DNA from 2 places in the Streptomyces sp. NPDC041191 genome. Region 1 is predicted to be linked to the other one. Evidence: riboswitches for the same ligand, from Rfam matches in the RefSeq annotation. Region 1 holds a riboswitch; the other holds the start of a gene.

The links. A riboswitch is a leader RNA that binds a small molecule or an ion and turns the genes downstream of it on or off. The one in region 1 is predicted to bind S-adenosylmethionine.
Region 2: it holds a riboswitch for S-adenosylmethionine, as region 1 does, so the genes downstream of both, ACZ6AQ_RS01530 (aminotransferase class V-fold PLP-dependent enzyme) here and thrC (threonine synthase) in region 1, are expected to answer to the same signal.

Annotation. Positions count from the first base shown of each region.
Region 1 covers NZ_JBVIZC010000002.1:469,747-477,825, reverse strand. The annotation lists gene ACZ6AQ_RS05370 (extracellular solute-binding protein) at 1-277, shown strand, start outside; partial or broken gene ACZ6AQ_RS05365 (DUF3263 domain-containing protein) at 455-688, shown strand; gene otsB (trehalose-phosphatase) at 790-1,632, shown strand; gene ACZ6AQ_RS05355 (helix-turn-helix domain-containing protein) at 2,163-2,651, shown strand; gene ACZ6AQ_RS05350 (alpha,alpha-trehalose-phosphate synthase (UDP-forming)) at 2,679-4,046, opposite strand; gene ACZ6AQ_RS05345 (hypothetical protein) at 4,243-4,605, opposite strand; gene ACZ6AQ_RS05340 (glucosyl-3-phosphoglycerate synthase) at 4,644-5,585, opposite strand; SAM riboswitch class I at 5,735-5,882, shown strand; gene thrC (threonine synthase) at 5,900-7,186, shown strand; gene ACZ6AQ_RS05330 (MoaD/ThiS family protein) at 7,218-7,496, shown strand; gene ACZ6AQ_RS05325 (cold-shock protein) at 7,955-8,079, shown strand, end outside.
Region 2 covers NZ_JBVIZC010000001.1:339,470-347,548, forward strand. The annotation lists gene ACZ6AQ_RS01505 (C40 family peptidase) at 167-1,234, opposite strand; gene ACZ6AQ_RS01510 (NYN domain-containing protein) at 1,492-2,856, opposite strand; gene ACZ6AQ_RS01515 (hypothetical protein) at 2,890-3,132, opposite strand; gene ACZ6AQ_RS01520 (rhomboid family intramembrane serine protease) at 3,291-4,025, shown strand; gene ACZ6AQ_RS01525 (Lrp/AsnC family transcriptional regulator) at 4,022-4,303, shown strand; gene ACZ6AQ_RS01530 (aminotransferase class V-fold PLP-dependent enzyme) at 4,374-5,798, opposite strand; SAM riboswitch class IV at 6,007-6,123, opposite strand; gene trpD (anthranilate phosphoribosyltransferase) at 6,203-7,267, opposite strand; gene qcrB (cytochrome bc1 complex cytochrome b subunit) at 7,402-8,079, opposite strand, start outside.

The DNA.
Region 1 (8,079 bases):
CGAGAACGTCCTGAAGTTCGCCGGGGACAACGACCTCCTGCCGGTCACCGTCAGCGCCTCCACCCGCATGGAGACCGACCCCGCCCACGCCAACCTGCGCGTCTTCCTCAAGGTCCTCCCCGACGCGCAGCTCCCGCCGGTCGGCAAGACCTCCTGGGCCAAGGTCAGCGAGAACGTCAAGCAGAACATCGGCAGGGCCGTCACGCCGAACGGGCGCCCCGCCGAGGTCCTGGGCTCGATCGGCCGAGCGGCGACGGCGGCGGAGGCCGCCGAGTAATAGGTTGGTCGTATGACCGAGGACCGGGAAGCGGAGCACGGGGCGCACGAGGAGGACGGCGGGGAGACCGGCGGGGACGGACGCGGCGGGCCCGGCGGTACTGAGGAGGCCGGCGGGTCCGGCGGCTCCGGCGGCTCCGGCGGCTCCGGCGGCCCGGGTGCGACCGGCGCGGCAGGCGGTCCCGGCGAGGCCCTCACCGAGCGGGAGCGGGAGCTCCTCGCCGTCGAGCGCCGCTCCTGGCCCGGACCCGGCGCCAAGGAACGGGCCGTGCGCGAGCGCCTCGGCCTCTCCCCGACGCACTACTACCAGCTGCTCAACGCCCTCCTCGACGACCCGCGCGCCCTCGCCCACGACCCGGTGACCGTCAACCGGCTGCGCCGGGTCCGCGAGGAGCGACAGCGCAGGCGGTAGGGGACGGGGGCGGCGGGACGGGAACGGCCCCCCGGCCGGACGCGCGTCGGCGCGGGCGCTCCGCACGGGTACGGCGGGACGCCGTGGGTAGGGTCGGACACATGGCCACCAGCCTTCCGCACCCGACCACGCCCGCAGGCCGCGACGGTCTGGCCGCGATCCTCGCGCGGCCCGGGGAGACCGTCGTCGCCCTCGACTTCGACGGCACGCTCGCCGACATCGTCCCCGACCCCGAAGCGGCCCGCGCCCACCCCGGCGCCGTGGCCGCCCTCGCCGCCCTCGCCCCCGCGGTCGCCTCCGTCGTCGTGGTGACCGGCCGCCCCGCCGGGGTCGCCGTCCGCCACGGCGGCTTCGCCGGCGTCCCCGGCCTGGAACACCTCGTCGTCCTGGGCCACTACGGCGCCGAACGGTGGGACGCCGCCACCGGCACCGTGGAAGCCGCCCCCGTCCACCCGGGCGTGGCCGCCGTTCGCGCCGAACTGCCGGGCTTCCTGGAGCGGTCCGGGACCTCGCCGGGCGTCCGGATCGAGGAGAAGGGCCGCGCGGTCGCGGTCCACACCCGCCGGGCCGCCGACCCCGAGGGCGCCTTCGCTGCGCTGAAGGGCCCGCTCGCCGAGCTGGCCGCCCGCCACGGGCTCGTCCTGGAGCCCGGCCGGATGGTCCTCGAACTGCGGCCCCCCGGCGTGGACAAGGGCGTGGCGCTCGGCGGGTACGTCCGGGAGACGGGGGCCGGGTCCGTGCTCTACGCGGGTGACGACCTGGGCGACCTGCCCGCCTTCGCCGCCGTCGAGAAGCTCCGCGCCGACGGCACCCCGGGCCTCCTGGTGTGCAGCGACTCCGGCGAGGTCCCGGAACTCTCCGGCCGCGCGGACCTCTCGGTCCCGGGCCCGGCCGGCGTCGTGGCCCTCCTGGAGGCGCTCGCGGAGGCGGTACGGGGCGGCTGACCGGCGGGCGGTACGAGAGGCCCGGCCGGACCGGAACCGGTCAGCGCTCCCGCACCGTCAGGAGCCGCCCGGCTGCCCCCGGCCCCGTCGTGACCCCGGCCCACGACAGCCCGCCCGGACGGCGGGAGAGCCGGACGGGCGTCCGCCACGTGTGCACGGCGACCACCCACCGGCCCCGGCCACGCCTTTCCCCGATGCCACCGGCCCCGGCCCACGACGGCCCGCGCGTCCCCGTGGCGGGGGTGGGGCACCCCCGAGGAACGGAGCGGAGCGAGTACCGCAGGGGCTCCCGTACGGCGGGTGCGCTTACCTCCTTAAGACGGAGCGACCCGGGCAGGGCGCTGACCTGCGCGGATGTCTGGGTCACGTTGCAGGTACGCAGGTTTTTCATGCGAAACTGAATAAAGTGCCGACTCTTGCTTAGTTCTTCATGCGAGAATGAATGAGATGTCGAAAGGTTCGGCAGAAGCTATCCAGCCCTGGGTGATTTCATCCAGTCACGGAGGTACCCTTTGCGCGCGGTCCGACGAGTGACCAGGATCGAGACGGTCAACCGAACCACGGGAGAGGTGCAGGACCTCACCGTGCACTCGTCGGTGGGTGCCGCGTACGGGCTCTGGTTCCGGGGAGGTGGGTTCACCACGATGGGGTACGAGGCCCACGACGCCCTCGCCGAGGCCGACCTCAGCGGAGCGTGCTACAAGCTGTTCCACAAAATGTGCGCCCTGCAGAACCGCAAGGACCACGGGCTCGTGCGGGTGGACACCCAGGCCAAGTTCGCCGAGCAGGTGGGCATGTCGCAGCCGACGGTGTCGAGAGCCCTCAAGCAGCTCGCGGAAGCGGGGTTCATCTACCCCGACGGCCGGGACTGGCGCCTCCGCCCCGACTTCGTCTTCAACGGCAACGGGGCCGCCCAGGGCCGGGCGATCCAGGGCATCCCCGAGGACGCCCCCGACCCGTACCGGCAGAAGGGCCCCGGGCTGACCGTCATCGACGGCGGCGACGACAGCGACGCGTGAGCGGCGCGGGCCGCGCCGCCGTACCCGTCAGGGCTGCCCCGGATTCCTGAGCGCCTCCAACTGGTCCAGGAACCAGCGCTGCGGCGGCAGGGCCGTGGCCGCCGCCGCCAGGCGCTTGGTGCGGTCGGCGCGTTCGGGCGCGGGCATCGAGAGGGCGGTGTGGAGGGCCTCCGCCGTCTCCGACACGTCGAAGGGGTTCACCGTCAGGGCGTCCTCGCGCAGTTCCTCGTACGCACCCGCCCCCCGGGACAGGACCAGGGCGCAGCCCGCCTCCGAGACCACCGGTATCTCCTTGGCCACCAGGTTCATGCCGTCGCGGACCGGGTTCACCAGGGCCACGTCCGCGAGGCGGTAGGCCGCGAGCGAGCGGACGAAGTCGTCCTTCACCGAGACGAGGACCGGGGTCCAGTCCTCCGTGCCGAACTCGGCGTTGATCTCCTCCGCGAGCGCCGCCACCGAGGCCGTGTACGAGCGGTACACCTCCAGGTCCTGGCGCGAGGGGTACGCCGACGCCAGGTGGACCACCCGGCCGCGCCACTCGGGGTGCGCGTTCAGGAGTTCCCGGTAGGCGAGCAGGCCGCGCAGGATGTTCTTCGACAGCTCGGTGCGGTCGACGCGGACGATGGTCTTCCGGTCGCCGACCTCGGCCCGCAGCTCCGCCAGCCGCTCGTCCACGGCCGGCCGGTACGCAAGCGCCCGCAGCTCCTCGGCGTCGACGCCGAGCGGATGCACCGCGACGCGCGTCCCGGTGCCCTCGACGGGCGCGCCGCTCGTGAAGCAGTCGGCCCAGGCCCGAGTGTGGAACCCCACCTCGTCCGCGCCGAGCATGCCCCACAGCAGCTCCTCGCGGATGTCGTCCGGCAGCATCCCCAGGTACGCGGGGGAGGCCCACGGGGTGTGGGTGAAGTGCGAGATCCGCAGGTCCGGGCGCAGCTCGCGGAGCTGCCCGGGGACCAGCGCCAGGTGGTAGTCCTGCACCAGGACCGCCGCGCCCTCGTCCGCCTCGGCCGCCAGCGCCTCCGCGAAGGCGCGGTTGTAGGCGCGGTACGCCTCCCAGCGGCGCCGGAACCCCGCGTCGAAGGCGGGCTCGCGCGGGATGTCGTACAGGTGGTGGTGGAGGAACCACAGCACCGAGTTCGCGATGCCGTTGTACGCGCCGTCGTACACGGCCGGGTCGATGTCCAGCATCCGCACGCCGGGCTCGCCGACGCCGCGCCGGACCGCCTCCCGGTCGCCCTCGCCGAGGGCCGCGCACACCCACAGGCTGTCCTGCGAGGAGACGGCGCTCAGCCCGGAGACCAGGCCGCCGCCACCCCTCCGGGTGTCGAGCGAACCGTCCTCGCCGAGCGTGTACGAGACCGGACCCCGGTTGGATGCCACGAGCACAGTAGCCATGTGGCGAACCTAGCCCGTCCCGTAAACGCTCAAACGTACGGATACGAGACGGGGGAGTTCCGGCCACGGAGGGTCACGGAGGCGATCGGGCCGGGAGGGGGCGGCTCCGGGCCGGGCGGAGGGCGGTCCCGGGCCCGACGGGGGAGGGCCCCGGGCCGGGAGCGGGGCCGGTCCGCCGGGGAGCGGCCCCGGCCGGTCAAGGGGCGGTTCTGCTCCGCAGCGCCGCCCTCGCCACCCACCCCGTTCCCGCCAGCGCCGCCACGAGCCCGCCGAGCAGCCACAGCCGCTCGGCGCTCCCCCGGGGCCGGGGCCGGGCTCCGGGCGGGGCGGGCGCCGGTGCCGGGGCGGTGGCCGGGAGGACGGCGCGGTTCCCGGGGCCTCGTGCCGCCGACGCGGGGCCCGACGCCGCCGACGCGGGCGCGGGGCCCGGCGGCGCCGCGGCGGGCGCGGGGCCCGGCGGCGCCGAGGCGGGCGCGGGGCCCGCCGCGACCGGTACCAGCGCGACCGCCGCCAGGGCCGTCGCCGTCAGCGCCCTGCCCATACGTTGTCCGAAGCCCATGGGGAAGAAATGTAGGCAAAGCGAATCATCGGACGGCGTTACGCCACGCGGCGCCGCGCGTACTCCGCGATCCCTGCCATCGGCGGCCGCTCCTCCGTGTCCACCGCGTACGTGCGCGGCTCGAAACCCCGCTCGCCGCGCTCGAACTGGGTCAGCCACGGCCGCACCAGGTGCCCCCGCGAGAGCCGCAGCTGCGCCGTCCGGTAGATGGTCGCCGCCATCCGGCCCAGCGCGTGCCCGTCCTGGTTCCGGTGCTTGCGCACCCCCACGTCCACCTGTGCGAGCGCGTCCAGGCCCACCGTGTGGAGCGCGTCCACGAGGAGGCCCAGCTCCACCCCGTAGCCGACCGGGAAGGGCAGCCGCTCCAGGAGCGAGCGGCGGGCCGCGTACTCGCCGCCGAGCGGCTGGACGAAGCCGGCCAGCTGCGGCCAGTGCAGGTTGAGCAGCGGGCGCGCCATCAGCTCCGTCACCCGGCCGCCCTGGCCGGGGACGCCGTCCAGCGGACGGTCGTACATCGCCTTGACGAGGTGGACCTCCGGGTCGGTCAGGAGCGGGCCGACGATCCCCGTGACGAAGTCGGCGGAGAAGTCCCGCAGGTCCGCGTCCACGAAGCACACCACGTCCCCGTCGGTCGCCATCAGCGACCGCCACAGGACCTCGCCCTTGCCGGGCACGGCCGGTATCCGGGGGAGGACCGCGTCCCGCGCGACCACCCGGGCGCCGGCCGCCGCCGCGACCTCCGCCGTGCGGTCGGTGGAGCCCGAGTCGACCACCACCAGTTCGTCGACGAGCGGCACCGACTCCGACATCAGCTCGCGCCGGATCACGGTGACGATGTCCCCGACCGTCGCCTCCTCGTTCAGCGCCGGCAGCACCACGCTGACCGTCGTCGCACGCTTGGCGGCGAGGATCCGCTCCATCGGCCGGTCCGCCACGGACCAGGACCGCCGGGCCAGCCAGCGCTCCACCTCTTCCAGCACGTGATCTCCATCTCGCGGTTCGGACGGGCCGTCCAAGCGCCCGGGCCTTCGGTTACAGTCTTGAACAACGCGACCGCCCTCCGCACTTCGGGGTGGCATCCGCGCCGGAGCGCAGGAACGAAAGTCCACCGCGCTTCACAACCGAATACCGCTCATCCAGAGGGGCAGAGGGAAACGGCCCGTTGAAGCCCCGGCAACCCTCCAGTCGGTCAGTCTCGTACTCCATCGGGGTCCACCGGCTAGGGAAGGTGCCAAATCCGTCTCATGGCGAAAAATTCGTCATGGGAAAGATGAGGAGAAAGGGCCTCGCCTCCATGGCTGTACAGACCGTCGCACCCTCCACCGCCGTCGACCTCGGTCCCGCGACCGGACTCTCCTGTCGCGAATGCGGTGAAGTCTTCGCCCTCGGCCCGATCTTCGCCTGCGCCCTCTGTTTCGGGCCGCTCGAAGTGGCCTACGACCTGCCGACCGGCGACCCCGAGGCACTGCGGAAGCGGATCGAGGCCGGCCCCGCCAGCATCTGGCGCTACGCCCCCCTCCTGCCCGTCCCCGCCGACGTGGCCGAGAAGCCGAACCTGAACCCCGGCTGGACCCCGCTCGTCAAGGCCGACAACCTCGCCCGCGAGATCGGCGTCGCCCCCGGGAAGCTCTTCGTCAAGGACGACTCGGGCAACCCGACCCACTCCTTCAAGGACCGGGTCGTCGCCCAGGCCATCGAGGCCGCCCGCGCCTTCGGCTTCACCACCCTCTCCTGCTCCTCCACCGGCAACCTGGCCGGCGCCGTCGGCGCCGCCGCCGCCCGCGCCGGCTTCCGCTCCTGCGTGTTCATCCCGCACGACCTGGAGCAGGGCAAGGTCGTCATGGCCGGCGTCTACGGCGGGGACCTCGTCGCCATCGAGGGCAACTACGACGACGTGAACCGCTTCTGCTCGGAGCTGATCGGCGACCCGCTCGGCGAGGGCTGGGGCTTCGTGAACGTCAACCTGCGCCCGTACTACGGCGAGGGCTCCAAGACGCTCGCGTACGAGATCTGCGAGCAGCTCGGCTGGGTGATCCCGGACCAGCTCGTCATCCCGATCGCGTCCGGCTCCCAGCTCACCAAGATCGACAAGGGGCTCCAGGAGCTCGTCAAGCTGGGCCTGGTCGAGGACAAGCCGTACAGGATCTTCGGCGCCCAGGCCGAGGGCTGCTCCCCGGTCTCCGCCGCCTACAAGGCCGGCCACGACGTGGTCCGCCCGCAGAAGCCGAACACGATCGCCAAGTCGCTCGCGATCGGCAACCCGGCCGACGGCCCGTACGTCCTCGACATCGCCCGCCGCACCGGCGGCGCCGTGGAGGACGTGAACGACGAGCAGGTCGTGGACGCGATCAAGCTGCTCGCGCGGACCGAGGGCATCTTCGCGGAGACGGCGGGCGGCGTGACCGTCGGCGTCACCCGCAAGCTCGTGGAGAACGGCCTCCTCGACCCGGAGCTGACCACCGTCGTCCTCAACACCGGCGACGGCCTCAAGACCCTGGACGCGGTGGCCGACACCTCGCAGGCGACCGCCACCATCCGCCCGAGCCTGGACGCGTTCCGCGACGCCGGCCTGGCGCACTGAAGCCCCCCAGCCCCCGAAAGGTGACGAAGTCATGGCCGTGAACGTCCGCATCCCCACCATCCTCCGCACCTACACCGGCGGACGGTCCGAGGTCCCGGCCGAGGGCGCGACCCTCGCCGAGGTCATCGCTGACCTGGAGAAGAACCACACGGGCATCGCCGCCCGCGTCCTGGACGACCAGGGCAGGCTGCGCCGCTTCGTCAACGTCTACGTGAACGACGACGACGTGCGCTTCGAGCAGGGCCTGGAGACGGCCACCCCGGACGGCGCGGGCGTCTCGATCATCCCGGCGGTCGCCGGAGGCTGCTGAACGGCGGGCCGGGCGTCCCCGCCGGCCCGCCCCTTCCGCTCCGTTCTTCCGGGTCCGTCCTTTTCGGATCGCCCGTGAACCATCCTCGAATTGCCCCTTCCGCATCCATAAGCGGAAGGGGCAATTCTGTATGGTTGAGCGCGGTAGAGTTGGGGAAGCCCCCTCCGTCGCTCATGCCGGGCGCATATGAGAACGCCCCCCGACATGACAAGAAGTGGCCAAACCGTGCGCGCGTTGTGCACCTTCTGCGCGCTTTGCCGGGCCCGACTTGCCCGGACATTCAAGGGATTCTCCCTTTCCTCCTTTCTGGCGTGCCCAGAATTCTCGCTCGAACGGCCTGTTGCAGAGGGCAGTTGGGCAGATACATTCAGCCGCGGTCGACGCGTTCCGGCGCAGGGTCTGACCCGGGGTTCGTGAAGTGCGGCCCCGCGCAAGGGCCAGTAACAGGGGAGTTAGGCATGGCTCAGGGCACCGTCAAGTGGTTCAACGCGGAGAAGGGCTACGGCTTCATCGCGGTCGACGGTGGTGCGGATGTTTTCGTCCACTACAGCGCGATCCAGATGGATGGCTACCGCAGCCTCGA
Region 2 (8,079 bases), on a different contig from region 1:
CTGGCGCGGCAGACAGTAGCCGCTGCCACGACCGCGTCCAACGAGCGCGACGGGCACGCACAGTGACGCCCCGCCGGAGACCACAGGTCACCGGCGGGGCGTGGGGTCGGTTCCGTTCGCGGCGAACCACCCGTTCGGGCGGCATGCCGCGCGGGTCGGCGGGGGATCAGCCGCCGACGCGGACGCCGAACTGGAAGGTGCCCATGTAGTCCATGGACTCGTAGCGGACGTAGGCGCCCGGCTTGGGGGCGTGCAGGATCGTGTTGTTGCCCGCGTAGAGGCCCACGTGCGACAGGCCGTTGAAGAAGACCAGGTCGCCCGGCTGGAGCTGGCTGCGGCCGATCTTCGTGCCGTCGTTCTGCTGGGTGTAGGTGACGCGGCTGATCCGGGCGCCCGCCTGGCGGTAGGCCCACTGGGTCAGGCCGGAGCAGTCGTACGAGCCGGGGCCCTCCTCGCCGGAGGCGTACGGCTTGCCGATCTGGGTGGCGGCGGCGGCGAGCGCCTTGCCGGCGAGGCCGCTCACGTTGCTCACGTCGACCGGGGCGCCGCCGCCGGTCAGGTCGGTGCGCCGGCCGGCGTCGCGGCTGGCCCGCTCCTCCTTCTCCCGCTCCTCCTGCTTCAGCCTGGCCTGCTCGGCCGCCGTGAGGGTGTCGAGGAGCTTGCGGGCCTCGGCGAGCTTGCCCTGGAACTTCTGCTTCTTCTCGCCGAGGGTCTTGCGGACGTCCTCGAGGTCGGCGAGCTTCGCGGTGGCCTCGGCGCGCTGCTGCGCGAGCGTGCGCTGCTTGGCCTGGATCGAGGTGAGCACGTCGGCCTGCTGGGCGCTCAGCTGGTCGATCGCGGACGCCTTGTCGAGATAGGTGTCCGGGTCGGCGGAGAGGAAGAGCTGGAGCGCCGGGTCGATGCCGCCGGAGCGGTACTGGGCGCTGGCGACCGAACCGATCTGGTCGCGCAGGACGTTGAGCTCCTGCTGGCCGCGGGCCACCTTGTCCTGGAGGTCCCCGACCTCCTTCTGCAGCTCGCCGCGGCGCTCGTCGGCCTGGTTGTACTGCTCCGTGGCCTCCTCGGCCTCGTGGTGCAGCTTGTCGACCTTCGACTTGACCTCGTCGATCTTGGGCTTGGCTGGGGCCGCCTGGGCGCCGGACTGGGCGGTGAAGGCGACGGCCGCGGCCGCGGTCACCGTGAGCACGGTCACGCGGGTGCGGCTCGGCTGCTTGGGTCGACGGTGGGACGCCACGAAGGCGAGCTCCTTCTTCCTCAGAGCCGCCCGGCCGGTCAGGGGCGGGCGGTTCCTCCGCCGTCACCCCGGATGGGTGATCAACCGCGCGAAGGTTCGAGCCCTGACCCTAGTGACCAAGTTGTGATCAGTTCAAATCCCGACGGCAAAAATCTCGCCCACCCGGCACTTTGTTCACACCCACCGTACGGGCAGTGAGGGGTACTTGACGGTGCGCCGTCCAGAAACCGGTCATAAGGTCCACGAGTTGACACAGGTCACGAGAGCCGCGAAAGCCGCTTCAGCAACAAGGCGGACGGCACCGGCCGCGCACCCGCCTTCGCCACCCCGTCGGCCACCTCGCGGTCCGTGGAGACCACCACCACCGGCCGGCCGGGCGGCTCCGCCCGCACCAGCTGCCGGATCAACTCGTCCGCCGTGACCCCGGCCTTGGAGAACAGCACCCGCACCCCGCGCGGCGGCGCCAGCAGCACCGGGGCCGCCAGCTCCGCCCCGTCGAAGACACAGGTGACCTCGGCGCCCGAACGGGCCGCGAGGGCCGAGAGCCCGCCGAGCAGCCGCAGCCGCTGCTTCTCCAGCGGCATCGTCGGATAGCCGGTCTTGGTGACGTTGTAGCCGTCGACGACCAGATGGGTCTGCGGCAGCGTCAGGAGCTGGTCGAGCAGGGCCGGGTCGGTCTCGGAGAGCGCCCGCGCCGCGATGTCCTTCGGGGACATCCGCCCCGGCTCCACCGCGTCCACGGTGTCCGCCGGATGCGTCGAGACGGGCGGCAGCGCGAGTTCGCGGCGCAGCCCCTGTGCCGCGTCGAGGACCGTGTCCAGGAGGAGCCGCAGCCGCATGTCCTCCACCGAGCGGCCCTCGCGGGCGCTCCTGCGGCTCGCCTCCAGGGCCGCCTCGACCTCGCCGAGCCTGGCCCTGAGCCGCCGGCTCTCGCTCTCGGCGGCCGACACCCGGGCCGCCGCCTCCGCGCGCGCGGCCTCGATCTCGCCCTGGACCCTGCGCAGCGCCGCCTCGCCGCGCTTGACGTCGCTCAGGGCGCTGCGCAGCTTGCGGTGGTAGGACTCCGCCTCCCTGCGGGCCGCGTCGAGGTCGTGCCTCAACTGCTCGGTCTCGTCCCGGGAGCGGTCCCTGGCCGCGGCGAGTTCCCCGCGCAGCCGCTCCAGTTCGCGCCGGCCCGCCTCGTCGGCCCGCTCGGCGTCGGCCCGCTCGGCCTCCTCGCCCGCGGCGGCGACCAGCTTGACCCAGCCGGGCGGGCGCAGCACGTAGGCGGCCGCCGCCACGTCGACGGGGTCGGCCGCCGCCGGCGGGGTGCCGCTCTCCAGGGCTCCGGTCAGCTCGGGCTGGTCCTGCCGGAACCGTTCGCCGATCCGCTGCCGGAAGACCGGGTCGCCCTCCAGGGCCGCCGCCATCGCGTTGCCGGCGAACTTGGCCCGCCGGCTCGCGGTGAACCGGGCGTACTGCCGCAGGGGCGCGGGCAGCTCCGTGACGGTCAGTCCGCCGAAGGCGTCCGCGACCAGCGCGACGACCTTCCGCCGCACGGCCTCCGGCAGTGGGTGGTCGAGCGTCTCGGCAGCGTCACCTGCCGCGCCGGCCGGCTCTCCACCGTGCGCGGGCTGCTCCACGATCCGTCACCCCTATGTCGTCCGCGCCGTCCTTCAGGAAGCGGCGCCCGGCCTGTCCACCAGTTCGATCCGGTCCACCGCGTTGCACCAGCGGCAGCGGACCGACTCGATGGTCTCACTGACCACCTGCCGCTCCTCGACCGTCGGTTCTCCGGCGAGGTCCAGATGGACGTACTCGACCACCTTGGACGAGCGGGTCACGTCGAAGCGGGTGAGGTTGCCGCAGAGCGTGCAGCGCCAGCGGGTCTCGGCGGTCGGCAGGGGAACCGTCGTCATCGTGCCGTCCTTCTTCCTGTTGCGGGATACCAGGTGCGGGAGCCGCGGTGCGCCGTCGAACTGCGGTCGTACTGTCCGCCACACTACGGCCTCGCGGGAAGGCCGGAACACGGCGAGGCACTCTGTCCCCTTCGCCCCCGGTACGCGATGATCTGTCCGTGATCGAATGGCGAAGCGCGGCCCGCGGCGTCCTGCGGGGCGTCCGCGGCGGTCCCGTGGTGACGTACGGGCTGATCGCCGCCTGCTGCCTCCTCTTCGCGATCGGCCCGGTCTCCGGGCTCCACCCGGCGCACGGCACGGGCGACGCCCTCCTCGCCGCCCAGGGCTCCCACTTCCGCCGCTGGGGCGTCGTCCCCGCCGAGCTGGTGAGCGGCGATCCGCGCGCCCTGCTCACCCCGCTCACCGCGCTCTTCGTCCACGGCGGCTGGCTCCACCTCCTGGGGAACATGCTCTTCCTCCACGTCTTCGGCGCGATGGCCGAGGAGCGCATGGGGTCGGTCGAGTACGCCCTCTTCTACCTGGGGACCGGCTGCCTCGCCCTCGTCGGCTACGCGATGGCGCACGCGGACAGCGAGCAGACCCTGGTGGGGGCGTCGGGGGCGATCTCCGGTGTGCTCGGGGCCTTCCTCTTCCTCTTCCCGCGCTCGCGGGTCACCAGCCTCTTCCCCTTCCTCTTCTTCCTGCCGCTGCGCTTCCCCGCGTGGATCGTGCTGGTCTTCTGGTTCGCGCTCCAGTGGCTGGCCGCGCGGACGGCGGGGGCCGGTCCCGGCGTCGCGTACCTGGCCCATGTGGTGGGCTTCTCGCTCGGCTTCCTCTACGCCTGGGTGCGCCACCGGGGTGGGGATAGAGTGAAGGCCACAGCCGCGGCCACCGAGGGAGAAAGCCAGCCGTGATCAGCGCGATCGTGCTCATCAAGACCAGCGTGGACCGCATCCCCGAGATCGCCGAGTCGATCGCGGCGCTCGACAGCGTCAGCGAGGTCTTCTCGGTGACCGGCACGTACGACCTGATCGCCATGGTCCGGGTGCCCCGCCACGACGACCTGGCGGACGTGATCCCCGGCAGCATCAGCAAGATCCCGGGCGTCGAGGCGACGGACACGCACGTCGCGTTCCGCACGTACTCGCAGCACGACCTGGAGGCGGCCTTCGCCATCGGCCTGGAGTCCTGAGGCGCTTCACGGCGGCAGACGGAGGGGGCCTCCCGGGCGGGAGGCCCCCTTCACCCGTACGAGTGAGTACTCAGCCGCGGTCCGGGACGCAACGGCCGTCCTCGGTGCGGTACTTCCACCGGGCGCCGTCCCGGACCAGCTCCTTCACGGCGCCGACGAACCGCTCCACGTGCTCGTCGGGGGTGCCGGCGCCGAAGCTGACCCGTACGGCGTTGAGGGACCTCTCCCCCGGCGCCGCCTCGGGGGCGCCGCACTCGCCCGGGTCCCGCGGGTCGCCGCCGAGCAGGGTGCGGACCAGCGGGTGGGCGCAGAAGAGGCCGTCGCGGACGCCGATGCCGTACTCGGCGGAGAGGGCGGCGGCGAAGTGGGAGCTGTTCCAGCCCTCCACGACGAAGGAGATGACGCCGACGCGCGGGGCGTCGTCGCCGAAGAGCGAGAGGACCCTGACCTCGGGGACCTCCGCCAGGCCCGCGCGGACCCGGGCGACCAGGCGGTTCTCGCGCTCGACGAGGGCGTCGAAGCCGGCCTCGTCGAGCGCCTTGCAGGCGGAGGCGATCGCGAGGACGCCGATGACGTTCGGGGAACCGGCCTCGTGGCGGGCCGCGGTGGTGTGCCACTCCACGTCCACGCCGCCGTCGGCCCGGCGCGTCACCGTGCGGGAGGCGCCGCCGCCCGCGAGGTAGGGCTCGGCGTCCTGGAGCCAGTCGGCGCGGCCGGCGAGGACGCCGGAGCCGAAGGGCGCGTACAGCTTGTGCCCGGAGAAGGCGACCCAGTCCACGTCGAGGTCCGCCACGGAGACCGGGTGGTGGGGCGCGAGCTGGGCGGCGTCGAGCACGATCCGGGCGCCGTGCGCGTGGGCGGCGGCGGCCAGCTCCCGCACCGGCCACAGCTCGCCGGTGACGTTGGAGGCGCCGGTGACGCAGACCAGGGCGGGGCCGTGGGGGTCCCGTTCCGCGAGGGCGCGCTCCAGGGTCCCGACGGCCTGCTCGGGGGTGCGCGGCGCGTCGAGGTACGTCACCCGGGCGTCGCCCCAGGGCAGGAGCGAGGCGTGGTGCTCGGTCTCGAAGACGAAGACCTGGCAGCCGGCGGGGAGGGCGGCGGCGAGCAGGTTGAGCGAGTCGGTGGTGGAGCGGGTGAAGACGACCTGGTCGCCGGGGCGGCAGCCGAGGAACTCCGCCACGGTGGCGCGGCTGTTCTCGAAGAGGTCGGTGGAGAGCTGGGAGAGGTAACCGGCGCCGCGGTGGACGCTGCCGTAGTACGGGGCGTACGCGGCGACGTCGTCCCAGACCCGCTGGAGGGCCGGGGCGCTGGCCGCGTAGTCGAGCGCCGCGTAGGTCACCTCGCCGCCGGTGACGAGCGGGACGGTGACGTCCCGGCCGAGGACGGGCAGCGGGGCGGGGCGGCAGGGACCGGCGGACTCGGTGGCGGCGGGCCCGGTGACGGCGGAATCTGCGGCGGACTCGACGACGGTGGCAGCGTGCGGGCGTGCGGACATGGCGGTATCTCCCGGCGGGCGGTGCGGAACGGCTTCGGTGGATCCCGTACGCGGCCGGACACGGCGGGGCACGGGGGACGCCTCGGAGGACACGGGGGTACGCGGAAGGGACCCTGTTCCGAGGGTGAAGAAGGGGCGGACTCGCCCTATCGCATTCGCTTGCTCACGGAAAAAACTCCTCGGTGACCAGGACCCCTGGTGTTCGAGGGATCCGCGCTTGCCGCAGACCTCGCTGCCTGCGGCCTGGTCATCACCCGGGGCACCCCGCCACGGAAGGAGGGTTGCCGGACAGCGAGCCGGGGCCAAAACGCTGTCACTCGTGACCTGGAGAGCATCCTGCCACATGATCGCCGCGGCGCAAGACCCCGGTCCGCATGGTGGACCGGGGCCGTACGGCGCGGGGGCTACGCGTTGCTGGCGGCGATCCAGCGCTCCAGGGCCCGCCGGGCGGCACCGGAGTCGATCGCCTCGGCGGCCTTCTCCATGCCCGCGCGGATCCGCTCCGCGAGGGTGCCCTCCCCCGGTTCGAGCGCCGTCAGCGCCGCCGCCGAGTTGAGCAGCACCGCGTCCCGCACCGGCCCGGTCTCCCCGGCGAGCAGCCGGCGGGCCACGTCGGCGTTGTAGGAGGCGTCGGCGCCGCGCAGCGCCTCCACCGGCACGAGGTCGATGCCGACGTCACGGGGGTCGAAGGTCTCCTCCCGCACCGCGCCGTCCCGGACCACCCAGACCCGCGAGGTGGCGGTGGTGGTCAGCTCGTCGAGCCCGTCGTCACCGCGGAAGACGAGCGCGGAGGAGCCGCGCCCGGCGAGCACCCCGGCGACGATGGGGGCCATCCGGGGGTCCGCCACCCCGGTCGCCTGGGCCCGCACCCGGGCCGGGTTGGTGAGCGGACCGAGGAAGTTGAAGACGGTGCGGATGCCGAGTTCCCTGCGGGCCGTCGCGACGTGGCGCAGCGCCGGATGGAACCTCACGGCGAAGCAGAAGGTGACGCCGGCCTCCTCGGCGACCTCGGCGACCCGCTTCGGGGCCAGGTCCAGGTTGACGCCGAGCTTCTCCAGGACGTCGGAGGCCCCGGAGGCGGAGGAGGCCGCGCGGTTGCCGTGCTTGACGACCTTGGCCCCCGTTCCGGCGACCACGATCGCGGACATGGTGGAGATGTTGACGGTCTTGGCGCCGTCGCCGCCGGTGCCCACGATGTCGACGGTGGCGCCGGGCACCTCGATGGTGTGGGCGTGCTCGTACATCGTCCGGACGAGGCCGGTGATCTCCTCGACGGTCTCGCCCTTGGCGCGCAGGGCCACGACGAACCCGGCGATCTGCGCGTCGGTGGCCTCGCCGCGCAGGATCCGGTCCATGGCCCAGGCGGTGTCCTCGGCGCTCTGGTCGCGGCCGCTCAGCAGGCCGTCCAGGACGACGGGCCAGGAGCGGCCCGCCGTGGTGGGTCCTCCAGCGGGGGTCACAGCGCCCATGGCAGCTCCCGGTCATCATCGCGTGACGGATACGGGCCCACCCTATCGACCCCCGGGGACGGCGAAGAGCCCCGTCCGGCGTGTGGACGGGGCTCTTGCCGTGGCGACTTCAGGGCGTCGGGAGCGTCAGGTGATCAGTGGTGGCCGTGGCCGCTCTGGATCTCCTTGTACTCCTCGACGGTGGGCTTGGGGATCTGGCTGTCCCCGCCGTAGTAGCCCCTGTTGAGCTTGATCCGCAGCTTCTCCATGCGGCCGATCTTCCGCTCCACGCCGTTCTCGTCCACGGCCGGCGGCAGTGCCGCGGGCTCGTACTGCTCGTGCGCCGTGAGGCGGTGCAGCTCGCCCTGGCTGAGCGGCTCGTGGATCTCGACGAACTCACCGTGCGGCAGGCGCTTGATGATGCCCGACTCGCGGCCGTGCAGCACCTTGTCCCGGTCCCGGCGCTGGAGGCCGAGGCAGATCCGCTTGGTGACGATGAACGCGATGACCGGGCCGACGAAGAAGAAGATCCGCACGAACCAGGTGATCGAGTTGATCGACAGGTGGAAGTGGGTCGCCCAGAGGTCGTTTCCACCGCCCACGAGCATGATCATGTACGCGGTGATCCAGGCGACGCCGAAACCGGTGCGCGTCGGAGCGTTGCGCGGGCGCTGCGCGATGTGGTGCTCGCGCTTGTCGCCCGTGATCCAGGACTCGATGAACGGGTAGACCGCGATCGCGCCGAGCACCGCCGGGAAGATCGCCAGCGGGATCATCACGCCCAGGACGAGCGTGTGGCCCCAGAGGTTGATCTCCCAGCCCGGCATGACGCG